One region of the Bradyrhizobium sp. CCBAU 051011 genome, then DNA from elsewhere that is predicted to be linked to it. Evidence: predicted binding sites of a transcription regulator. Region 1 holds the regulator's gene; each other region holds the start of a gene.
What was found. Region 1 encodes LexA, which represses DNA repair genes until DNA is damaged. Its sites were predicted from a motif close to TGTTCNNNNTGTGTTCNG; they were not measured.
Positions count from the first base shown of each region.

Region 2: the regulator LexA is predicted to act here: its motif matches at 2,147-2,164, upstream of ACH79_RS19925 (DUF3072 domain-containing protein).
Region 3: the regulator LexA is predicted to act here: its motif matches at 5,015-5,032, upstream of ACH79_RS12595 (helicase-related protein).

Region 1 is NZ_CP022222.1:7,204,291-7,211,131, reverse strand. Features, by position in the region: gene ACH79_RS34000 (hypothetical protein) at 97-279, opposite strand; gene ACH79_RS33995 (hypothetical protein) at 448-705, opposite strand; gene ACH79_RS33990 (ComEC/Rec2 family competence protein) at 1,211-3,505, shown strand; gene ACH79_RS33985 (hypothetical protein) at 3,513-3,749, opposite strand; gene ACH79_RS33980 (hypothetical protein) at 3,834-4,256, opposite strand; gene lexA (transcriptional repressor LexA) at 4,485-5,186, opposite strand; gene glp (gephyrin-like molybdotransferase Glp) at 5,383-6,594, opposite strand; gene ACH79_RS33965 (HAD family phosphatase) at 6,621-6,841, opposite strand, start outside.
Region 2 is NZ_CP022222.1:4,206,134-4,212,974, forward strand. Features, by position in the region: gene ACH79_RS19910 (alpha-amylase family glycosyl hydrolase) at 1-154, shown strand, start outside; gene ACH79_RS19915 (glycosyltransferase family 4 protein) at 226-1,377, shown strand; gene ACH79_RS19920 (globin family protein) at 1,476-1,910, opposite strand; gene ACH79_RS19925 (DUF3072 domain-containing protein) at 2,199-2,411, shown strand; gene ACH79_RS19930 (DUF3072 domain-containing protein) at 2,421-2,576, shown strand; gene ACH79_RS19935 (AraC family transcriptional regulator) at 2,941-4,020, shown strand; gene ACH79_RS19940 (hypothetical protein) at 4,832-5,305, shown strand; gene ACH79_RS19945 (hypothetical protein) at 5,468-5,830, opposite strand; gene ACH79_RS19950 (alpha/beta fold hydrolase) at 6,020-6,841, opposite strand, start outside.
Region 3 is NZ_CP022222.1:2,656,466-2,663,306, reverse strand. Features, by position in the region: gene ACH79_RS12610 (CarD family transcriptional regulator) at 1-158, opposite strand, end outside; gene fdxA (ferredoxin FdxA) at 574-912, opposite strand; gene ACH79_RS12600 (RNA-binding S4 domain-containing protein) at 1,036-1,305, opposite strand; gene ACH79_RS12595 (helicase-related protein) at 1,385-4,846, opposite strand; gene ACH79_RS12590 (DUF3108 domain-containing protein) at 5,392-6,282, opposite strand; gene rpmB (50S ribosomal protein L28) at 6,613-6,841, shown strand, end outside.

The DNA.
Region 1 (6,841 bases):
GAGAGGCGCATCGTGGAGGTCGTGCCGCCATTCAGCCGTGGCGAAGCGGCTTGCGACGGGTTTTGGGACCACGTTCTGCGTTGCACGCCGGCAGCCTCAGCTTTGGTGCGGCCCGCGCATGAGCTTCATCGCGTCTTCGATATGCCGCCAGGTTCTGGCCAGTTCGGCCTCGCCTTTTGCCTCGAGTTCGATGGCGTTCTGGGCCGCTTCCGCAATGGCCTTGGGGCCATGCGCTTCCAGCAACTGCCGTGCATAGTCGTGGATTTCGATTTCTCGCATGGGGTCATGCTCCTCTCGTTTTGAGCGCAACTGTGAATTCCAGTCGAGCCGAGAGCCGTAGACGTTGACACCTGGTCATGCGCGCACAGTGTGCATCCTGCTGCGGCGCACTTGCAAGAGCGGTTTCAGGGCGGTGGGCCGTCGGGATTGGATCGTGGCGCCGGCCGCCTAGCAACCCCGGCAAATGCTGCGCAGGGATTTTGCGAGCTGGGCGTCGTCCGCCGTCATGGGCTCGTAGGGCTTTTGCTGCTCGGCCTGCCGGACCTCGTTCGCCTTTTGCCGGGCGGCCCGCGCGGCCTCCTGGCGCTGGTAGCACGCCTCGCGCTCGGCTCGTGCCTCAATGAAGCGGCATTGCTCTGGAGAGGCGGCATCGGCAGGGGAGGAGGTCAGGACCACCGCAAATAAAATCCAGACCGCACGCTTCATGTCACTTGTCCTGATGTTCGCTCCACTGGTGCAACTGTAACTCTGGCCGCCATGCATTTCTTCCGGTTTGTGCATCCGGTACCGCTGACGGGTTCAATAAACCGCCCAATGATGGGGATTTTTAGCGCGGCTCGATCAACGGCGGCAAAAAGCTTCCGGTCACCTCCGATGTGTCATCGGAGAGGCGCCAAGCCGCTACTCCGAAGCATGCCGTGAGCATCAGAGCCGTCACAAGCAGAAGCGTGCAGTAAAACTGGCTCACCTCGTACTCCGCCACCAGCCTCGATCTAGAGAGCACGGTCTGCCGAGTCGGAAAATGCAGTTGGCCTGACTTAACGGCGGTTTTCCACGTGGATGAATTGCCTTTTCGGGCGCCGGCCGGTTGGGGGGCCCGGAGCTTCGCGCGTCCCCGCTCTTTCAGGATTCTGCATCCGTTCTGCTAGCCGTCCGAATACAGCGTCCGGTAGTCTTGCGATCTCCACGAGATCGTAGGGTGTAAGCACGCGTGGCGGAGCAAGGCGACATTTCGGGCCGGAAGCGGGGCTATGCCGGCACCTGGCCGCCGTGCGCCGCAGTAGCGGCCGGCGGCGTTCTGCCATCGCGTCCGGCATTCTGGCCGCCGCTGATCGAGGCCCTGCGCGCCTGGGCGCGCGCGGAAGCCGGTGCCGGGCGGTTGCTGCCCTGGGTGCCGGTGGCGTTCGGCACCGGGATCGCATTCTACTTCGCCGCCGATCATGAGCCGGCGCTATCGGCGGCTGCCGTCGTGGCGATCGCCCTGTGCGCGGCGGCGGTGCTGTTGCGGCGGCAAAAATTCTTTCCGCTCGCGGTCATGGTCGCAGCCGTTGCGGCGGGCTTTGCGATCGCGACCTGGAAGACCGCGCGGGTCGCGCATGGCGTGCTGGCGCGGCCGATGTTTTCGGTCTCGCTGACCGGTTTCGTCGAGACCCGCGACATCCGCGAGCGCACCGACCGTTTTGTGCTTCGCGTGGTCACTATGGAAAGCGCGCGGGGCCAAACAAGACTCGAGCGCGTGCGGCTGTCGGTGAAGAAGGGGACGGCGCCGCCGGTCGGCAGCTTTGTCGAGCTGAAGGCGCGGCTGTTGCCGCCGCTTTCGCCGGTGCGGCCGGGCAGCTACGATTTCAGCCGCGACATGTTTTTCGCCGGCATCGGCGCCTCCGGCTTCGTGATGGGCGCGATCAAGACCGCCGAGCCGCCGGAAGCCGGCGGGCTGCGCCTGCGCTATTCGGCGTTCATGCAGGGCCTGCGCGACACCATCGATGCGCGGATCAGGACCACGCTGGAAGGCGACCAGCGCGCCATTGCCACCGCGTTGTTGACCGGGCGGCGCGATGCGATCTCACCGCCGGTGAACGATGCGATGTTCATCTCCGGCCTCGGCCACGTGCTGTCGATCTCCGGCTACCACATGGCCGTTGTCGCCGGCGTCGTGTTCTTTGCGGTGCGGGCGCTGCTCGCCCTGTTCCCTGCGCTCACGGTCGGTTACGCCATCAAGAAATGGTCGGCGGCGGCCGCGCTCGTCGCCGCCGCGTTCTATCTGTTGCTATCCGGCGCCGAGGTCGCGACGCAGCGCTCGTTCTTCATGACGGCGGTGGTGCTCATCGCCGTCATGGTCGATCGCCGCGCGATTACGTTTCGCACGCTGGCGGTCGCCGCCCTGATCGTGCTGACGGTCGCGCCGGAAGCGCTGGTGCATCCGAGTTTCCAGATGTCGTTTGCGGCGACGCTCGGGCTGGTGGCGCTGGTGCAGATCGGCATGCCGCGCCTGTTCGCGACCGCCGATCATACCGCAACCGCCCGCGCGGCGCTGTGGGGCGGCCGCGAGATCACCATGCTGTTGCCGGCCTCGCTGGTGGCGGGGCTCGCGACCACGCCCTACGCCGCCTTCCACTTCCACCGGGTCACGCCCTATGGCGTGCTCGCCAATCTCGCGGCGATGCCGGTGGTGTCGGCGCTGGTGATGCCGGCGGGGCTGCTCGGCCTCGTCGCGATGCCATTCGGGTTCGATCGCCCGTTCTGGGCGATCATGGGCGTCGGCATCGACTGGATGATCGCTGTGGCGCAATGGGTCGCAGCGCTGCCCGGCGCGGTCGGCCGGGTGCCGGCGATCGGCATCGGGCCGCTGATCGCGGCGAGCCTCGGCATCATCCTGCTCGGCCTGTTGCGCACGCCGCTGCGCTGGTCGGGCGCGGCGCTGGTGCTGGCGGCGGCATTGTGGGCGGCGAGGGCGCCGCAGCCGGATATCCTGATCTCCGCCGACGGCCGCCATGTCGGCGTCCGCGGCCAGGATGGGAGGCTGCATCTGATGCACGCGGCCAAGGGGTCCCGGGACGTCTTCCTGCTGAAGGAGTGGCTGGCGGCGGATGCCGACGCGCGCACGGCAACCGATGCATCGCTCACGTCAGGCGTCTCCTGCGACGATTTCGGCTGCGTGATGCCGTCCGCCGGCGGCGGCCTGGTCGCGCAGGCGTTCAGGCCCGAGGCGCTGGCGGACGATTGCGAGCGCGCGGCGCTCATTGTGACCCTGCGGCAGGCGCCCGCTTCCTGCGCGGCTTCCGTGATCGATGCCGAGCGGCTGCGGCGGCAGGGCGCCATGACGCTGCGACGAGGCCGCGAGGGATTTGTCGTCGAGGCGGTGAAGCCGCGAGGGAGCGACCGCCCCTGGTGGCCGGCCGTTGCCGACGCGGGAGAGGTCGACGCCAACGTTCTGGCCCCGCGCGTCGTGCCGCCTCGCGCCGTCGATGCGACGCCAGCCGAGGCGGACCTTCAGGCGGAAGAGTAGGCGGATTTCAATGCTCGTCGATCGGGGGACTGGACGGATGGGCCGGTATCTCGAACGCGCCGAGGTGGAATTCCTCCGGCGCGTCGGGGGATGACGGCAGGTTGACCAGCGTGAAAGACGCTTCGGGGAATTGCTGCCAGATCGCGAGGTCTTCGGCCGTGATGGTGAGCCAGCCATATCTGAACATGTAACGTCCGGGCTCGGTGACGCGTCCAGCCCTTTGCCATGTGACTTTGTTGACCACCGGTTGCCCCCTCGGTGCCGAATTTTGAAAAACGCATCACCATGATCCGCCGGCCTGGACCGGCGGATCGCATCCACGTGGCGTCTATCCGGTCACGATCGAAGCGGCCGGACGTGCTTCCGTCACCTTCGGTGCGCGCTCGCCACCGGTCTGAACCACCGGCAATTGCAGCACGGTTGCGCGCTGGCCTTCGCAAAGCTGCGTCACCAGCACATGGCTTCCATCAGGAAATTCGATCGCGTCATGATGACGGTCGGCGACTTCGGGTTCGATCTGATTGAATTTGCCGACCCGCCAGTCGGTGGTTCGCGTCCAGATCCAGCGGTTGTCGTATTTGACGTCCTCGGCGAACGCCAGTTCGGTGCCGGGAAGCATGCAGACCGCCACTGCTGGCTCGCGTTCCGACGCAAAGCCGCGGGTCGATGTACCGCGGAACGTCGTGGTGATCAGCGTCTCGCCGACCTGGGCAGGCCGGGTAGCCACAGCATGCAGGCTATAGTCACACATCGGATGGCTCCCTCATTTGAGATAGCTGACCCGTGTCTTCAAGGAGGCACAGGCCCCTATCAGAGTGGACATGGCGCAGAGCCTTTTCTTTTTTCTGGGCAATTCTGCGACTGGCGCGCTGCGCCACATTCACAAACGCGCTAACGTGCCTTGGTTCCAATCGTTCAACAAAAAACCCCGGCGAAGGGCCGGGGTTCTTTTCCGTCATGTCCTCGGACGGCACACCGGTCAGTATTTGCGGTAAAGGCCGATCAGCTTGCCCTGAATCCGGACCCGGTTCGGCGGCAGGATGCGGACTTCATAGGCGGCGTTGGCGGGCTCCAGCGCGATCGAGGCGCCGCGGCGGCGGAAGCGTTTTAGCGTAGCTTCCTCCTCGTCGATCAGCGCCACCACGATGTCGCCGGTGTCGGCGGTCTCGTTGCGCTGGATCAGCGCCATGTCGCCGTCGAGGATGCCGGCCTCGACCATGGAATCGCCGCGTACTTCGAGCGCGTAGTGCTCGCCGGAGCCGAGCATGTCGGGCGGCACGCTGATGGTGTGGCTGCGAGTCTGCAGCGCCTCGATCGGCGTACCGGCGGCGATCCGGCCCATCACGGGCACCGCGACCGGGCGATTGCCGTCATCCTCGGCGGCGGGCAGGCTCACCGTGCGCTTGCCGAGCGTGCCTTCAATGACGCTCGGCGTGAAGCCACGGCGGCCGTTGCCGGCAGCCGCCAACTCCGGCAGCTTGATGACTTCAATAGCGCGGGCGCGGTTGGGCAGCCGGCGGATAAAGCCGCGCTCCTCCAGCGCCGTAATGAGGCGGTGGATTCCGGATTTCGAGCGCAGGTCGAGCGCGTCCTTCATCTCGTCGAAGGAGGGCGGTACGCCAGCCTCTTTCAGCCGTTCATTGATGAAACGCAGAAGTTCGTACTGTTTGCGCGTAAGCATCGCGAGCAATCCCCCGGTTGGCGTCGTCGTTTCGAATCTTCAGCGCTCGGATGGCGGGAGTCCCCAAACTCCCAGGCAGAGACACCAGCAGTCGAAACAAATCATGAACGGACACTATATGTTCGATATGTGTTCCGCAACCACTTAATTTCAGGTGAACGCGTCAGGGTTTCTGTCCAAGACGCGTCTTGAGGCGTCATTCCGGCAGCCGCAGCAGCTCGCAAGGCGCCCCCTTGGCGGCCGCCGGCGCGAACGGCGGACGTATCACTAATGCCTGTGCCGCAGCGAGATTCCCCAATAGCGACGAGTCCTGATGGTTCACCGGCACGGCGACCAGCGTGCCGTCTTCGCGCGCTTCGAGGCGTGCGCGCAGATAGTCCTCGCGCTGGTCGTTGGCGGCGAGGTCGCGGCCGAGCAGGGCGCTTTCTCTGACGTGATGAACGTGGTCGCGGCCCGACAATGCGCGAATCAGCGGCACCAGAAACAGGAAGCCGCAGACATAGGAGGAGACGGGATTGCCGGGCAGGCCGATCACCCGCATCGCGCCGAGCCGCCCGTGCATCATCGGCTTGCCCGGCCGCATGGCGATCCGCCAGAACGCCATGGCGACGCCCTCGGCCTCCAGCGAGCGCTTGACGAGGTCGTGGTCCCCGACCGAGGCGCCGCCCATGGTGATCAGGATGTCTGCGTCAGCCTCGCGGGCGCGGCGGATGCCTTGCGTGGTCGCGGCGACAGTGTCGGCGGCGATGCCGAGATCGATGACGTCGGCCCCCTCGGCCCGCGCCAGCGCCCGCAGGCCATAGCCGTTGGAATAGACGATCTGGCCAGGACCGGGGCTTGCCCCCGGCATCACCAGCTCGTCGCCGGTCGCGAGCACAGCGACCTTCGGGCGGCGGTGCACCGCTAGCTCCGGATAGTTCATGCCGGCGGCGAGCGACAGGTCGCGGTCGCCGAGACGGCGCCCGCGTTTGAGCAGGACGTCACCCTCGCGGAAGTCGACGCCGGCGGCACGGATGTGCCGTCCCCGAACGGCGGCTTCCGAGATGGTGATATGATCGCCGTCGGCTGCCGTGTCTTCCTGGATGATGACGGCGTCGGCGCCGTCGGGGATCACGCCACCGGTGAAGATCCGTACCGCCTCGCCCTGGCCGACCTTGCGCTCGAACGGCCGGCCGGCGGCGACCTCGCCGATCACCTTCAGCCGCGCGCTGGCGTCGGCGGCATCGGCCGCACGCACCGCATAGCCGTCCATTGCCGACATCGCCAGCGGCGGCTGCGTCCGCCGCGCGGCGACGTCGCGCGCGAGGATGCGATGATGGGCGGCATCGAGGGCCACCATTTCTTCGGGCAGCGCTTCAGCGCCGGCAAGGATCGCAGCAAGCGCATCGGCGACAGGCATCAAGGCCACGGGCAGACCTCCGTCAAATTCCAGCGCTAGATTCCAAGCGCAGTCAGTGCCCTAGCCACGTCATCCGTCGATGTCACGTGGATGGCAGAAAGGCCGCGCGCCCGCGCACCTTCGATATTGGCGGCCGAGTCGTCGAAGAACAGAATCCGCGACGCCGGCACGCCGATCGCCTTTATCACGTGATCATAGGCCTCCGCGTCGGGTTTGCGCAAACCGATGCTGGAGGACAGGAAGATCTCGCGGAAAT
Region 2 (6,841 bases), 3.0 Mb from region 1:
TGATAAAAGATCGTCTGGGCGCGTTCTTCTATCTTCATTCGCCGACCGCGAGGGGGAAGAGGTGAGGGCCAGTTTCGATTTACGAAGGATTGCTCCTGAAAGTGGATGCCGAACACGCTCGCCAATTAGGAACATAAAGCACATTGACAATTAGGAACATAAAGCAACATTGAATGTTGGGTCCCTCGCTAGACACACCAATTTTAGTGCATGGGTGAGAAGGAGATGAGGATCGCTCAGATTGCCCCCCTGATGGAGAGCGTGCCCCCAAAGCTCTACGGTGGGACTGAGCGGATCGTTTCTTACCTTACGGAAGAGTTGGTCAAGTTAGGTCATGACGTTACGTTATTCGCCAGCGGTGACTCCGTAACTTCAGCAAAATTGGTGAGCTGCGTTCCGACCGCTCTGCGGCTGGACCCCAAAGTATATGATGTCATTCCGTACTACATGCTCATGCTCGACCGGGTGCGGCGTCAGTCACACCAATTCGATATTCTTCATTTCCATATAGACTATTTGCACTTTCCACTTTTCCGGGACATGTCCTCGCGCGTTCTGACCACTCTTCACGGCCGGCAGGATCTCCCTGATAACAAGCCGATTTACATTGGTTTTGATGAAATGCGTTTGATCTCAATTTCCGAGAGCCAGCGAATCCCAATTTCAAACGCAAACTTCGCGGCAACGATTTACCACGGGCTCCCTGGAACGGATCTTAAGCTGACCCTGCGTCCTCAGGGCGGTTATCTTGCGTTTCTTGGTCGCATTGCACCGGAGAAGGGTCCAGAAACCGCCATTCAGATCGCACGATCTGCCGGTATTCCACTTAAAATAGCGGCGAAGATCGATCGGGTGGACGAACAATACTTTCGCGAACGAATCGCTCCATTGCTGGATAAACCGGGCATCGAATTCATTGGAGAAATCAACGAGCATCAGAAAGCGGAATTTCTGAGTCAGGCCTCCGGTTTGCTATTTCCGATTGATTGGCCGGAGCCATTTGGCTTGGTAATGATAGAGGCTATGGCATGCGGAACGCCGGTTCTCGCTTTCAATCGAGGCTCGGTGTGTGAAATCATCGAGGACGGCAAGACAGGTGTCGTGGTCCAGTCGATGGACGAGGCCATCAAGAGATTACCCCATCTTTTGACTTTGGACCGACGGAGAATCCGGCACGAGTTTGAGCGGCGTTTTTCGGCTCAACGAATGGCCCATGATCACGTTGGCCTGTATCAAAAGCTGTTGAAGGGCGAGCGCGAGTGTCTCCTTCAAGACGCTTTTAAAAGCGATGCTCTCGGAAACGCTCAGCAAGTGATCAGCCGACGTCTGCTATTCAATGATCAAGGTGGCGCGGTGCCGCTCATTAAAGATCATTGACCTGTCGCATCGGCAATACTTCGCGGGCCAGCACTTTAGACCATATTTTTGGCAGGGGCGTCCGCCGGCTCTTGTTTTTCCTTTTCAAGTATTTGCAGCTATGCATGCGCAGCCCGTTCCAACTCACTAGCCGCCGCGTTGCGCATGACCTCTGCTACGGTGCCGTAAGCAGCGGCCCATGCGGACTTCGCTGCGGGTGTCCAAGCCTCTTTCAGGCCCTGCTCCAGGGTCCAGAGCAATGCTGCGCCAACAATATCGTAGTGCTGATCTCTTACTCCATATCGAACGTGATTTCTGCCAAGCGCCTCCAGCGTCGGCACTAATGACGGGAGGTTATCGACACCGTTAATGACGGCGGCCAAAGCTTGCACCAGCTTTCGACGCTGTTCCTTCATGTCCGCGTTTTGGAACAGTCGACGCAGCGATGGATCGAGTGTGAAAAGTCTGTCGTAAAACAGAGTGGCTGCGGGATCGCCAATCGAGACGACCATGGCCCAAGTTGTCTTGAGAAGTGCCTTGGTTTCAGGAGACATGATATAGCTTCCAATTCTGATTGTTCAGTTGAGCATATGCAGATGTGTGCTGAGCGAGCCCGCGAAGGTTCGAGCGGGCGTCATGAATTGTTGAGATCGGCGCGTTCTAATTCAGTGATAGCGGCGTCGTTGCCGCCGGTTCTGGATCAACTCCTCCGCTCGCTGCACAGCCGTCTCACGAACAATGGCGTCGATAATGTGCGGCGGGCCGCCTCCATCATACGCCCGTAAGCCGCAGGAACATCTAGCGAACAGATGCGTTAGCCGCTTCAACAACGAGGCGTCACCATGAGTAATTCAAAGACGGAACCGACCGACAACACGAAGAAAGATCCCGACGAGTGGGTCTCCGGCGATCACCCGATGACTGGCGCACAGGCGTCGTATCTGAAAACCCTGTGCGAGCAGGCCGGCCCCCCCGAGCTTTACGACGACAATCTAACGAAAGCCGAAGCATCGAAGTTGATCGACGAGATGCGCGAAAAGGCTGACGTCAAATAGGAGAGTGTCATGGAAGAGCCGATGATGACCGAGGCGCAGCGGGACGAATTGAAAAGTCTCTGCCAAAAAGCGAACGTGCTCGATAAATCAGGTGAGTTGCTCACGCAGGAAGGCGCGCAGCATTTTATTGATGATCTAAAAAAGCAAATGTCTGAGCGGGAATAGGTAAAGAAAAACCGCCAGAGAATAACTGCGTTTTCTAGCGGAGTCGTCGTCAATTATCGGGTGGTTGTAGTGACCGCACCCGACCAATGCTGCAAAACGTCAGAAAGTTCTTGCCAGGAGCGGACATTCGATCTCTTGGATGTCTCCCGTAAAGGCTCTGCGCTCCAGTGTGATACATAGCAGGGGCATGGACTGATGCGTCGGCGAGAGCTCATTGCAATAATTGCTGGCATCTGAGCATTGTCGCTCGCGGCGCGGTTAACGGGCTCTGTGGCGGACGAGCGCGCGGAACGGCGCTTCGACGGGCCAATCATTTGATCTTAGAGCCGCAAGGCACCACGAATAGACCCAAATCGGCGATTTCATGCCCTCCAGCCAAAGCGCGAGGCTTTACTCGATACCAAGTGCCACCGGAGCTATCGCACGGCTCGCATGCGCGCGGCTGCGCGAACTTGGTAAGGACCCTGCGGCCGTTATCGCAAAGGCAAGGGCAAGGCCCGAGCAGGTCTATGATGACGCCATACGACTTGAGGTCCCCAAGCAAATCAGGATCCTGGAGTTGGCATCCGAAGAACTTCAGGATGGACTCCTCGGATTTCACCTGGCCCGCAGTTTCGATCTCCGCGAGATCGGGTTGGTTTACTATGTGATCGCATCATCGGAACGATTTCCCGACGCTCTGCTGAACGCGAAGCGATATTGCACGGTCATGAATGAAGGAGTCCGCCTTCAGGTGGGACAGGATGACCGAACGGTCTCGATTGCACTCGACTATGTCGATATCGACAGGAAGTCAGACCGGCACCAGATCGAGTTCTGGCTGGTGACGATGGTGCGGATTTGCCGGCAAGTGACAGCCACTAGGCTGGCGCTGCGCCATTTGAGGATCAGACATCGGCGTGATGAGACGCCTGCGGAATTCAAGAGCTTTTTTGGGTGCGATGTTGAATTTTGCGCAGACAGGGATGAGATCATTTTCGCAGCGCCAGTGGCATCCCTCCCCATTGTTGGCCGTGACAACTATTTGAACGATCTGCTGCGGCGATACGCAGAGGCAGCACTCGCCGACCATCCGAAGGAGCGCGGGGCTCTTCGATCGGCCGTGGAGGGAGTTCTGCCGCAGCTGCTTCCACACGCCAGAGCAAGTATATCGAACGTCGCCAAACGGCTAGCCATGAGCACGCGAACGCTGTCACGCAAGCTCCGCGAAGAGGGTGTGGCATTTGCCGAATTATTGGAGGAGACAAGAGCAGTTCTTGCAAAGAGCTACCTTGCCGAGCGCGATCTGCCGGTCTCCGAAATTGCATGGCTACTGGGATATCGCGAGGTCAGCTCTTTCAACCACGCGTTCAAGCGTTGGACCGGTATGACGCCGCGGCAATTTCGTTTAGCCGTTGCTTCTCCCCAATCTACGAACACGCCGAAGGGAGGGCGAGGTGGCTAGGGTTTGCTGGCAGTCATAGCCAACTGAGGCGGTCTTGTGTCACAAGAACGCGACGTGATGTGGCTCGGCAGGCTGATCGTCATCACCAAACGATCAGCCATATGACGGCGATGCTCAGGCCGAAAACCGAAGCGAATGAAGCCAGGACAAGGAAATCGTACCGATCCATATGGGGCTATGGTCCTTAGCTGAGAAGGCCGCAGTCATTCGATACTTCGGCGACAATGCCTTAGCGATTGATCGGATCTATCTTGTATTTGAACGCCTATTTGTTGCGATTGTGCGCCAATTTCTTATGTGGCGGCCAACCGCGCGGGGTCTGCTGTTGGCACTTTTCGGACCTGACAGGTCTGGCTGACGATGCCCATTGTTGAGGGCAAAGCGGACTTCCCAGTTGCGCACTCACACTTCTGAGTTCACCCACCCCGGACATCCGACCGCTTGCACAACGCGAGCCGCTCTGCAGGCAATAGTTGGCAAAAGTAGCTTGTCAGGTCCGGCGATTGAGCCGAGCGCCTGCCACATATCGGCTGCCTCCCTCGACACACCGAGGTTTCGTCAATCCGTCTATGCCCTGAAGCAACGACTCCGTCCGTGTTGCCAGGACCCAAGACCGAGGACAATTACCCGCAACCCGACTGTTTTTAGGATGATGCTACGGGGTTATTTGCAAACAAGCGCGGCGACGCAAATACTCTCGCTAAAATCGGAGCGCGCTATGATGACAACTCTTAGTCGGCGGACCTCGATTTTCTTGGTCCTATCTCTCCTATCTCCGATACCAACCGTTCTGAAGGCCGCAGAATTGAGCTTGGGTGAAATAGCCACAGCGATAAAAGATCTCGTAATTTTCATGATCAAAAGGGGCGATCTAGAGACGCGGGAAAAGCGCAAAGCCAGTGCTGCTCTAATAGGCGCGCGGATGATTCGTATCGCTGCAATGAAGCGCATTTTTGCGGAGTACTTGCAGGGCAAGCCCGCAACGATGAGTGAATTGTCGCCCCACGATCAAATGTTAGTCGATCAGGAGCTCAGACGCATCGATCGCGAAATTGCGAATTCTGCGGAGGACCTACGCGAGATAGATCCTGCATGGGCAACTAAAAATCCGAAGCTCTACAATGAACTATTCGCGATCGGTCACGGAAAGGGATTGTGGTGGGCCGTTAGATTCGAACGCTACGGCGCAAACCAGGACGTTGGTCGGTTGCGAGCTTGGATGAGTGCCGAAGCTAAGGCGCTCGAGATCGCAGCTGCCGGAATCCAATCAGAGCTAACTCCCTAACTGGCAACAACACGCACCCACCGGCCTTCAAATTTTTTCGGCGCTCCGCCACCCCCTTGCGCGCGCCGCCAGTGCAGGCTGACGCGCTGGGCGATTGAGCCGAAGCCGCGCTGCCGGCGGGCGGGGGCCCGCTGATAATGGGGGCGGCCCAATACATCCCGCCTAGCGGACCCTCAGGGCTACGACGGCACAGGCGAAGCCCAACACCAAGATGCTGGCAGCCGTGACGGTGACTAGGTCAACTGACCAGTGCTGACCGATCAGATCGAGGTGCGTTGAGCGATTTTCGTCCCGGTATGTGTGAAGGTGCATGGCAGCCTCCTGCGCGGTGGGGACGTCATTCAATCGTCTGCCGCTAAAACAGTTCCCACCAGATTGGACGCCCGGCTTCGCCGTTTTTTTGGCGCGCGATTTTCGACCCCATTGATCAGCCGGTATCGCCGCGCGGCCCACGTGCTTTCCGCGCCCGGAGGCGAGCAGCATTTTGCGCGTCTTGCTGGTCGACTTCAGTTTCTTGCCGAGCACTTCGAGCGCAGTAGTACCACTGCGCAAATTGCAGGACTTTGCCGCGCTTCATCGCATCTCTCCTCGGCGGTCGACACCCGCACGCATCCCCCGCCCGCCCAATTTTTCGCGCCCCGCTTTGTCGGGCAGGGACCACAAACTCCTCAGCCTCTCAGCAGCCGGTGGTCAGCCGCGGCGGGATCTGGGACATCATCCAGAGCTCGATCGCTGCCAGGAGGTACGCTCTGCGCGTCCGGTGCGAATGAAGTTGCAGAGCACTTCGCAAAATTCGTCTGGGGCGGAGAACATCGGGCTATGCCCCTTGCCAGCAAATATATGGAGCTGCGCTCCTGGAACACGCGACGCGATGAGTTTGCTGGTCTCGCACCTGATGAGCTGGTCTTCGCCGCCGTGCGCGATAAGCATCGGGACAGCGATCGAATCCAGTAGCGGCACGATATCCATGCCCGGATCCGGATCGTAGAAGCTGAGGATTGTTTCGTCTGGCAACTTGCGGCGGCTCTCGAATGCGATCCGCTGCAGCTCGCAGGTATTTGGCTCGCTGAATACGTACCGAATTTGCACGCGAATCAATTCCTCAACGTCGCCCCGACGAAAAGCGTCGTCACGAACGGCCAGGTAGTCCGGATTCCATGCCGAGAGCCCGTCAGGCAGCGGTCCTGTGAGCGGAGTGCCCACAGTCATGATTTTTCCGACGAGCTCCCGGTGCCTGTGCGCGAGCTGGATAAGCAGGTTTGAACCGCGAGAGATGCCCACGCCGACGATCGGAGCGGCAGCGGCCTCTAGGATTATCGCTCGGAGGTCCTCCATATGTTGCAGGGTAGAATAAGGTCGTACCAGAGCGTCAGATCGTCCAGCACCCCGACAGTCGACCGTGATCACACGAAATTCCTGGCAAAGCCGCTCGAGAATTGGCTCAAATGTCGCCAGTCCGTACACGATAGGGTTGATGAATACGATCGCAGGCTCGCCGCTGCCGTGCTCGTAAAAGACGAGCCGCGCGCCGTCCCG
Region 3 (6,841 bases), 4.5 Mb from region 1:
GCAGCGGCCGGCTTGTGGGCGGGAGCCTTCGGCGCAACGGCAGCCTTCGCAGGAGCGGCCTTCACAGGGGTCTTTGCGGGAGCCTTGGCAGCAACTTTCGGGGCATTGGTCTTCGAACCCGTCGCTTTCGCGGCGGTCTTGGCAGTCTTTTCTGGCATCGCGCTTCTTTTGTTCTTTGAGGACTTTGTGGCCGAAACCTTCCTGGCAGCCTTTACGGACGCCTTGGCACGGCCCTTGGTTGCGCTGCGGCTGGCCGGAGCGGCTTTTTTCGTGGTCTTGGAAGCACTCTTTTTACGCGTTTTCTGTGACACAGCCTGCGCGCGGAACTGCCACGCCCCTGTTCGATTTTTACGGGTCACCCACCGGGGCCACAGGTTACGCATGGCCAGGATCGGCTTGTAATGTGCCCAATATAGCACATTTTCCGCAAAAATCAATGATTTACGCCGGGTTCCGGGCCCTTACGGGGCCGTTCCCGTCATAAGTCCGCTAACAGGGTTAAATCCAACAAGCTGGTTCGGTTCAGATTGGGGCCGGAATCAGGCCCAATGAGCCCTTAACTTATCCACAGGCTTAATCGCCGGAGCCGGGCTCCTTGGAAAAATATTTCTCGAACTTGCCCTCGACACCTTCGAATTCTTTCGCGTCCGGCGGCGCTTCCTTCTTCTGGGTGATGTTAGGCCAGCTCTTGGCGTACTCGGTGTTGACCTCGAGCCACTTCTCCAGGCCCGGCTCGGTATCCGGCTTGATGGCGTCGGCGGGGCACTCGGGTTCGCAGACACCACAGTCGATGCATTCGTCGGGATGGATGACCAGCATGTTGTCGCCCTCGTAGAAGCAGTCGACGGGGCAGACCTCAACGCAGTCGGTATATTTGCACTTAATGCAGGCTTCAGTGACGACGTAAGTCATCCAACGCTCCGAAACGGATCAGTTTTCCGGGGTTTGCGTAGCGCATGCGGTGCGCTGCCGCAAGTGAAGCAGCACGCCGCTGGCAGCCGTTTTTAAGGCCTCCTGCGGGCCCGCTTCACATAGTTATTGTTTGGCGTTCTGCAAATCCTCGTAGAGCACGCGCGCAACCGTGGCGTCGCCACGCCGCTCGGAAAATCCCACGATTTTCAGGACGCGCACGCTGTGATCCAGTGCGATCGTCAGGACGTCGCCGACCTTTATCGAATGGCCCGGCGATTTTTCGCGCACGCCGTTGATACGGACGTGACCGGCTTCGACGAGGGCGGCAGCGGAGGTGCGGGCCTTCACCACCCGCGCGTGCCACAGCCATTTGTCGAGACGCTGCCGCTCCAACTTCTCTCTCGAAGTCTATCCTTTTGACGCGTTTTGTTGGACCGCGAACCGCTGCCCACTTCGCTCGAAAACGCTTTGGCTATTCCTTTCGGCCGGCGAGCTGTTCCTTCAGCGCCGCCAGCTTGGCGAACGGCGAATTCGGATCGGCCACGCGATCGCGCTCGCGCGGGTTCGCGCTGGTCGCCCATTGACGGTGCGAGGGACCAGAGTCGCGCTTGTCGCGACCGCCCTTGTCGCGTCCGCCGAAATCACGGCCGCCGCGTTCCTTGTCGCGACCACCCTTGCGCTCGCCCTTGTTGCGATCGAACTTGTCGCGGCGGTCCTCGCGATCACGGCCCTTGCCTTCAAAGCGCTCGCGGGAGGGACGGTCCTGACGCGCCTCCGTTGCCGGCGCGCCCTCTGCAGCCGGAGCCGCTGCAGCATCGGCCGGCGCGCCCTCGCGCGGCTTTCTGAATTCGTTGTGGCGACGTCCGCGGCGATGGCGCTGCTCGCGCTGCGCACCCTCACCGCCTTCGCCGCTGGCGGCCTGCGCGCCCTCGCGATGATGGCGCTGACGGTTGCGGTCGTGATGCGGACGGCGCTCGTCGGAACGCCCGCCCGGCCGCCAGACTTCGACGAGTTGCGGCTCGGCCGGCGTCTCGGATTTTGCCTCAGCCTTGGTTTCAGTTTCAGGCTTGGCCTCAGTCTCAGGCGCGGCTTCCGTTTCAGACTTGGCTTCAACGGCTTCAGCCGGTGCCTCGGCTTCAGCAGGCGCTTCGCTCGCGGTCAAAGGCTCGGCAGCGGCTTCCGCGGCGCTGGTGACTTCGGCCGTCTCCTGTTCCGGCGGCGCATCCAGGATCGCAGCCTCCGCCGGCGTTACCTCGGCGGGCGCCGGCTCTTCCGCAGCGAACGGCGTCACGTCAGGCAGCAGCGAGGCCGACGATACCGGCTCGCTCATGACCGGCTCGCTCATGACAGGCACTTCCGCCGCGACTTCCTCCGCCAGCGTCTCTGCCGTTACTTCAGCGCTCGCCTCGACCGGCGGCGTCTCTGCAGAAACCGTCTCGACAACGACTTCCGGCGCGGGCTTCGGCGGCAACGGCGGGCGCTTGTCCATGCGGTAGCCGAGCGCGCGCAGGATCGAGGCGAAATCCTCGCCGGCCGAACCGGTGAGCGAGGTCATCGCCTGCGTCACCACGAAGCCGCGGCCATCGAACGCGCCGGCCGGTTTTTCGCCGGGCGACGTCTCGCGCCACGCCAGCGCAGGACGAATGAGATCGGCGAGACGTTCCAGAATATCGACGCGCACCGCGCGCTCGCCGCACTGGCGATAGCCGAGCACGCGATAGGCATCGCGCGGCAGCGCCTTGTCCACGGGGAACGAGGTGCGGCCCGAGCTTGCCAGATGCTGCGCGCCCGACAGCGCGGACATGTCGACATTGTCCTGCTTCTCGGCCCACAGCAGCGACGCCAGCGCGCGCGCCGCGGGCTTGAGCAACGCGGGGAAGTAGATGTGATAGGCGCCGAAGCGCACGCCGTATTTGCGCAAGGTCGCGCGCGAGGCCTGGTCGAGATCCTTCATCTCCGAAGAAATCTTCGATCGCTCCAGCACGCCGAGCGCTTCGACGAGCTGGAACGCGATGCCGCGCCCGATGCCGGTGATGTCCTCGGCCTTCGAGAGACCGAACAGCGGACCCAAGAGCTTTTCGATATGCGTCTTCAGCCACAGATCGAGCCGCGCCTGCACGGCTTCGCGCGGCGCGCCTGACAGCCGCTCATCGGAAATGATGCGGATACGCGGATGCAGCGCATCGTCGGCGGCGACGAGCTTTGCCACGGCATCGCCGGTCCAGCGGATGGTGCCGTCGGAGGTCAGCACGAACTGATCGTCGGGCGCTGCCGAGAGTTTTCCGGCGCGCGCGTCGATCTCGCTGGCCAGCACCTGTTGCGCCGCGGCCTGCAACGCCTTGGCGTCCGAGCCGGCTTCCGCCGCATCGGGTGCAAAGGTAAATCCATCGAGCCGGCCGATCGCGTGGCCTTCCACAATCACTTCGCCGGTCTTGCCAATTTCCGTATTCAAAACACTGTTCTCCCGCAGGCGGCGCATCAATACACTGGTCCGCCGGTCAACGAAACGCTCCGTTAGACGTTCATGCAGCGCATCGGATAATTTATTTTCGACCTCCCGGGTGATCCCCTGCCAGTGATCGGGGTCATACAGCCAGTCCGGGCGGTTGGCGACGAAGGTCCAGGTGCGGATTTGCGCAATCCGGCCCGACAGCGTGTCGATATCGCCGGTGACGCGGTCGGCCTGGTCGACCTGGGCGGCGAACCATGCGTCCGGTATCCGACCTTTCCGCATCAGGAATGCATAAAGCGTAGTCACGAGCTCGGCATGGGCAGCCGGCGCGATCTTGCGGTAATCCGGGATCGCGCAGGCGTCCCACAGCCGTTCCACGGCAGCCGCACCGTGGGCCATGTCCCTCACCTCGCCGTCGCGGGCGGCGTGATCGAGCACGCGCTGGTCTTCGGCGATCGGCGCGCGGGTCAACACCTCGTGCCCCGGCGGCAGCGCCAGCGACACCTGCAGCGCGCCGAGCGAGGAGAAGTCGAGCTTCGAATTCCGCCACTGCAGCATTTTGACGCTGTCGAAGGTGTGGTTCTGCAGCGCGTTCACCAGTTCAGGCTCGAACGGCGCGCAGCGTCCCGTGGTGCCGAAGGTGCCGTTGCGGGTGGCGCGCCCGGCGCGGCCGGCGATCTGCGCGAACTCGGCGGGCGTCAGCCTGCGGAACTGATAGCCGTCATATTTGCGGTCGGAGGCGAAGGCAACGTGATCGACGTCGAGGTTCAGCCCCATGCCGACAGCGTCGGTGGCGACGAGATAATCGACGTCGCCGTTCTGGAACATCGCCACCTGCGCATTGCGTGTGCGTGGCGAGAGCGAGCCCAATACGACGGCAGCGCCGCCGTGCTGCCGGCGGATCAACTCGGCGATCGCATAGACTTCATCGGCCGAGAACGCGACGATTGCCGTGCGCCGCGGCTGGCGCGTGATCTTGCGGTCGCCGGCGAATTCGAGCTGCGAGAGCCTTGGCCGCGTGATGATGGACGCGCCCGGCAGCAGCCGCTCGATGATCGGGCGCATCGTCGCTGCACCCAGCAGCAGTGTCTCGTCGCGACCGCGGCGATGCAGGATGCGGTCGGTGAAGACATGGCCGCGCTCGAGATCGGCGGCGATCTGGATTTCATCGACGGCGAGAAAACTCACGTCGAGATCCCTGGGCATTGCTTCGACCGTCGACACCCAGTAGCGCGGATTCTTCGGCTTGATCTTCTCCTCGCCGGTGACGAGCGCGACGCTTTCAGTGCCCGCGCGATCGGCGATCTTGTTGTAGACCTCGCGCGCGAGCAGGCGCAGCGGCAGGCCGATCACGCCGGACGAATGCCCCAGCATCCGCTCGATCGCCAGATGCGTCTTGCCGGTATTGGTCGGCCCGAGCACGGCGGTAACGCCCGCGCCGGGCGCGCGTTCGGTTGCGAACGTGGAAGGAGAGAAAGCCATTCTGTGCAGGTGTTTCTTAAAAATTCCGCCGCTTCAACCGTCATTGCGAGGAGCAACGCGACGAAGCAATCCATTCTTTCTTTGCGGCCCGATGGATTGCTTCGCTTCGCTCGCAATGACGGGAAACTGTTTCACTTTGCGACGGTGATGCGGTCGCGGCTTAAGCTCTGGAACGAGTCTGGAACGAATCGCGTCCGAATCGCTGACTCCTCCCGAGACCCGATACGTTCACCGCAACATCTCGCGCTGACACGCCCGGGGCGGCACTAGATCAAGTTTACGCGGGCTCCACAAGCAACGGTTTCGGGACCAATTTCTTAAGGCACGGAGTCGAATCAGAAGTGGTCAGGAGTCAACATGATTCATGCGGGTTGCGTCGACTTCGCCGCGACCGAGCTGCGCCCCCTCGCCCCGCCCTTCGCGGGGAGAGGGCCGGGGTGAGGGGCTGTCTCCGCGAGTCCCGCTATGGAGACAGCCCCTCACCCGGATTGCTCCGCAATCCGACCTCTCCCTGCAAAGAGCGGGGCGAGGTGACTTCAAAGGCTTCAATTCGTCTTCGCTACCCGTGGCGGCGTCGCGGTCGTGACAAACGACGTCGCCTCCAGCATCGCCAGGCCAAACGGCGTCGGGATGGTCATGCGGAAGGGAACCAAAATCCGGGTTCCCACGATCGGCACGAGGGTGACCTCCATCTTTCGCTCGGTGGCGAGATATTTGATCACGGGGCGATCGGGGATGTAGCCCGCGACCGGCGTGAAATAGATGGCGCAGACCAGCGCCGGCCCGTGATAGCCCTTGTCGGCCTTCACCGTTTCCATGCGCTTGTAGTCGAGCTTGAGGTCGTAGCGCAGCCTTCCGTCGAAAATCCCAGTGCCAGTGCGGCAGGAATCCGGGCTCAGCACCTCGGCATTGCCCGGCACGCGCAGCATCGAGCCGGTCATGGGATCGAGCACGCCCTTGCGGTGCGCCTCGGTAACGGGAATGCGGTCGGCATCGACCGGCGGCGCCGGGTCGATCGAAAAATCCTTCACGCCGCCGTTCGCCAGCGAAATCCGGATGGTCTCGGATTTCTTCTGCGTGGTGGTGGTCGCGGTATAGGAGTTGGGGACCAGCGCGCCGTTGAGGATCCGGCCGACGCTCGCGCCGGAACCGCTGCCGCCGGAAAACGCCTTCAGAAGCCCCGCGGTGCCGCCCTGGGCGGTGGCGGCATACATGTCGTCGCCGATTTCGATGGTCCAGGTGCCCTTGCCGACCGGAATGCCCGCCAGCGTCGCCTCATATTGCGCATCCAGCCGGCCCTGCGCCAAAGCTGCCTGCGGTGCCAGCCAGAGGGACGCGGCGGCGCACAGGCCGAGCGTGAGCCTGGTGAGGGATGAAGGGGTTTTGCGGCTGGTCAATTCCTGCAGGTCCCGGGATCGGCGCAAGCTATTGTTCATTTAGGCAAAAATATCCCGCAAACAACGCGTGTTTACGCGAAAACACGCTTCACACGACCCGGTATAAGCGCCGCCTCCGGCGGCCGAGGGTCTCAATCGCGAAAGCCATGATGTCGGCGCGGATTGCGCCCTTTATAAGGAGGGCTTAAACCGCTGGAACCCCTTATATTCCGCCCCATTCCGCCCCGCGCGGGCGGCAAAAACCTTGACCCCGTGGCCGTCTCCCCCTATACGTCCGCGGTTCCTGGAAATGGACGCGATTTTGGACCCCCGCGGCGCCCGCGAGAAGCGGCTTGGCCTAAAGGCGGGGATGGAAGAGGATTTTGCAAGATGTCCCGGCGCTGCGAACTGACGGCCAAGGGCCCCCAGGTGGGCCACAAGGTGAGCCACTCGAACATCAAGACCAAGCGGCGTTTCCTGCCGAACCTGACCAACGTCACCTTCATCTCGGACGCGCTCGGCCGCAACGTGCGCCTGCGCGTGTCGACCAACGCGCTCAAGAGCGTCGACCATAATGGCGGCCTGGACGCGTACCTCATCAAGGCCAAGGCCGACGTCC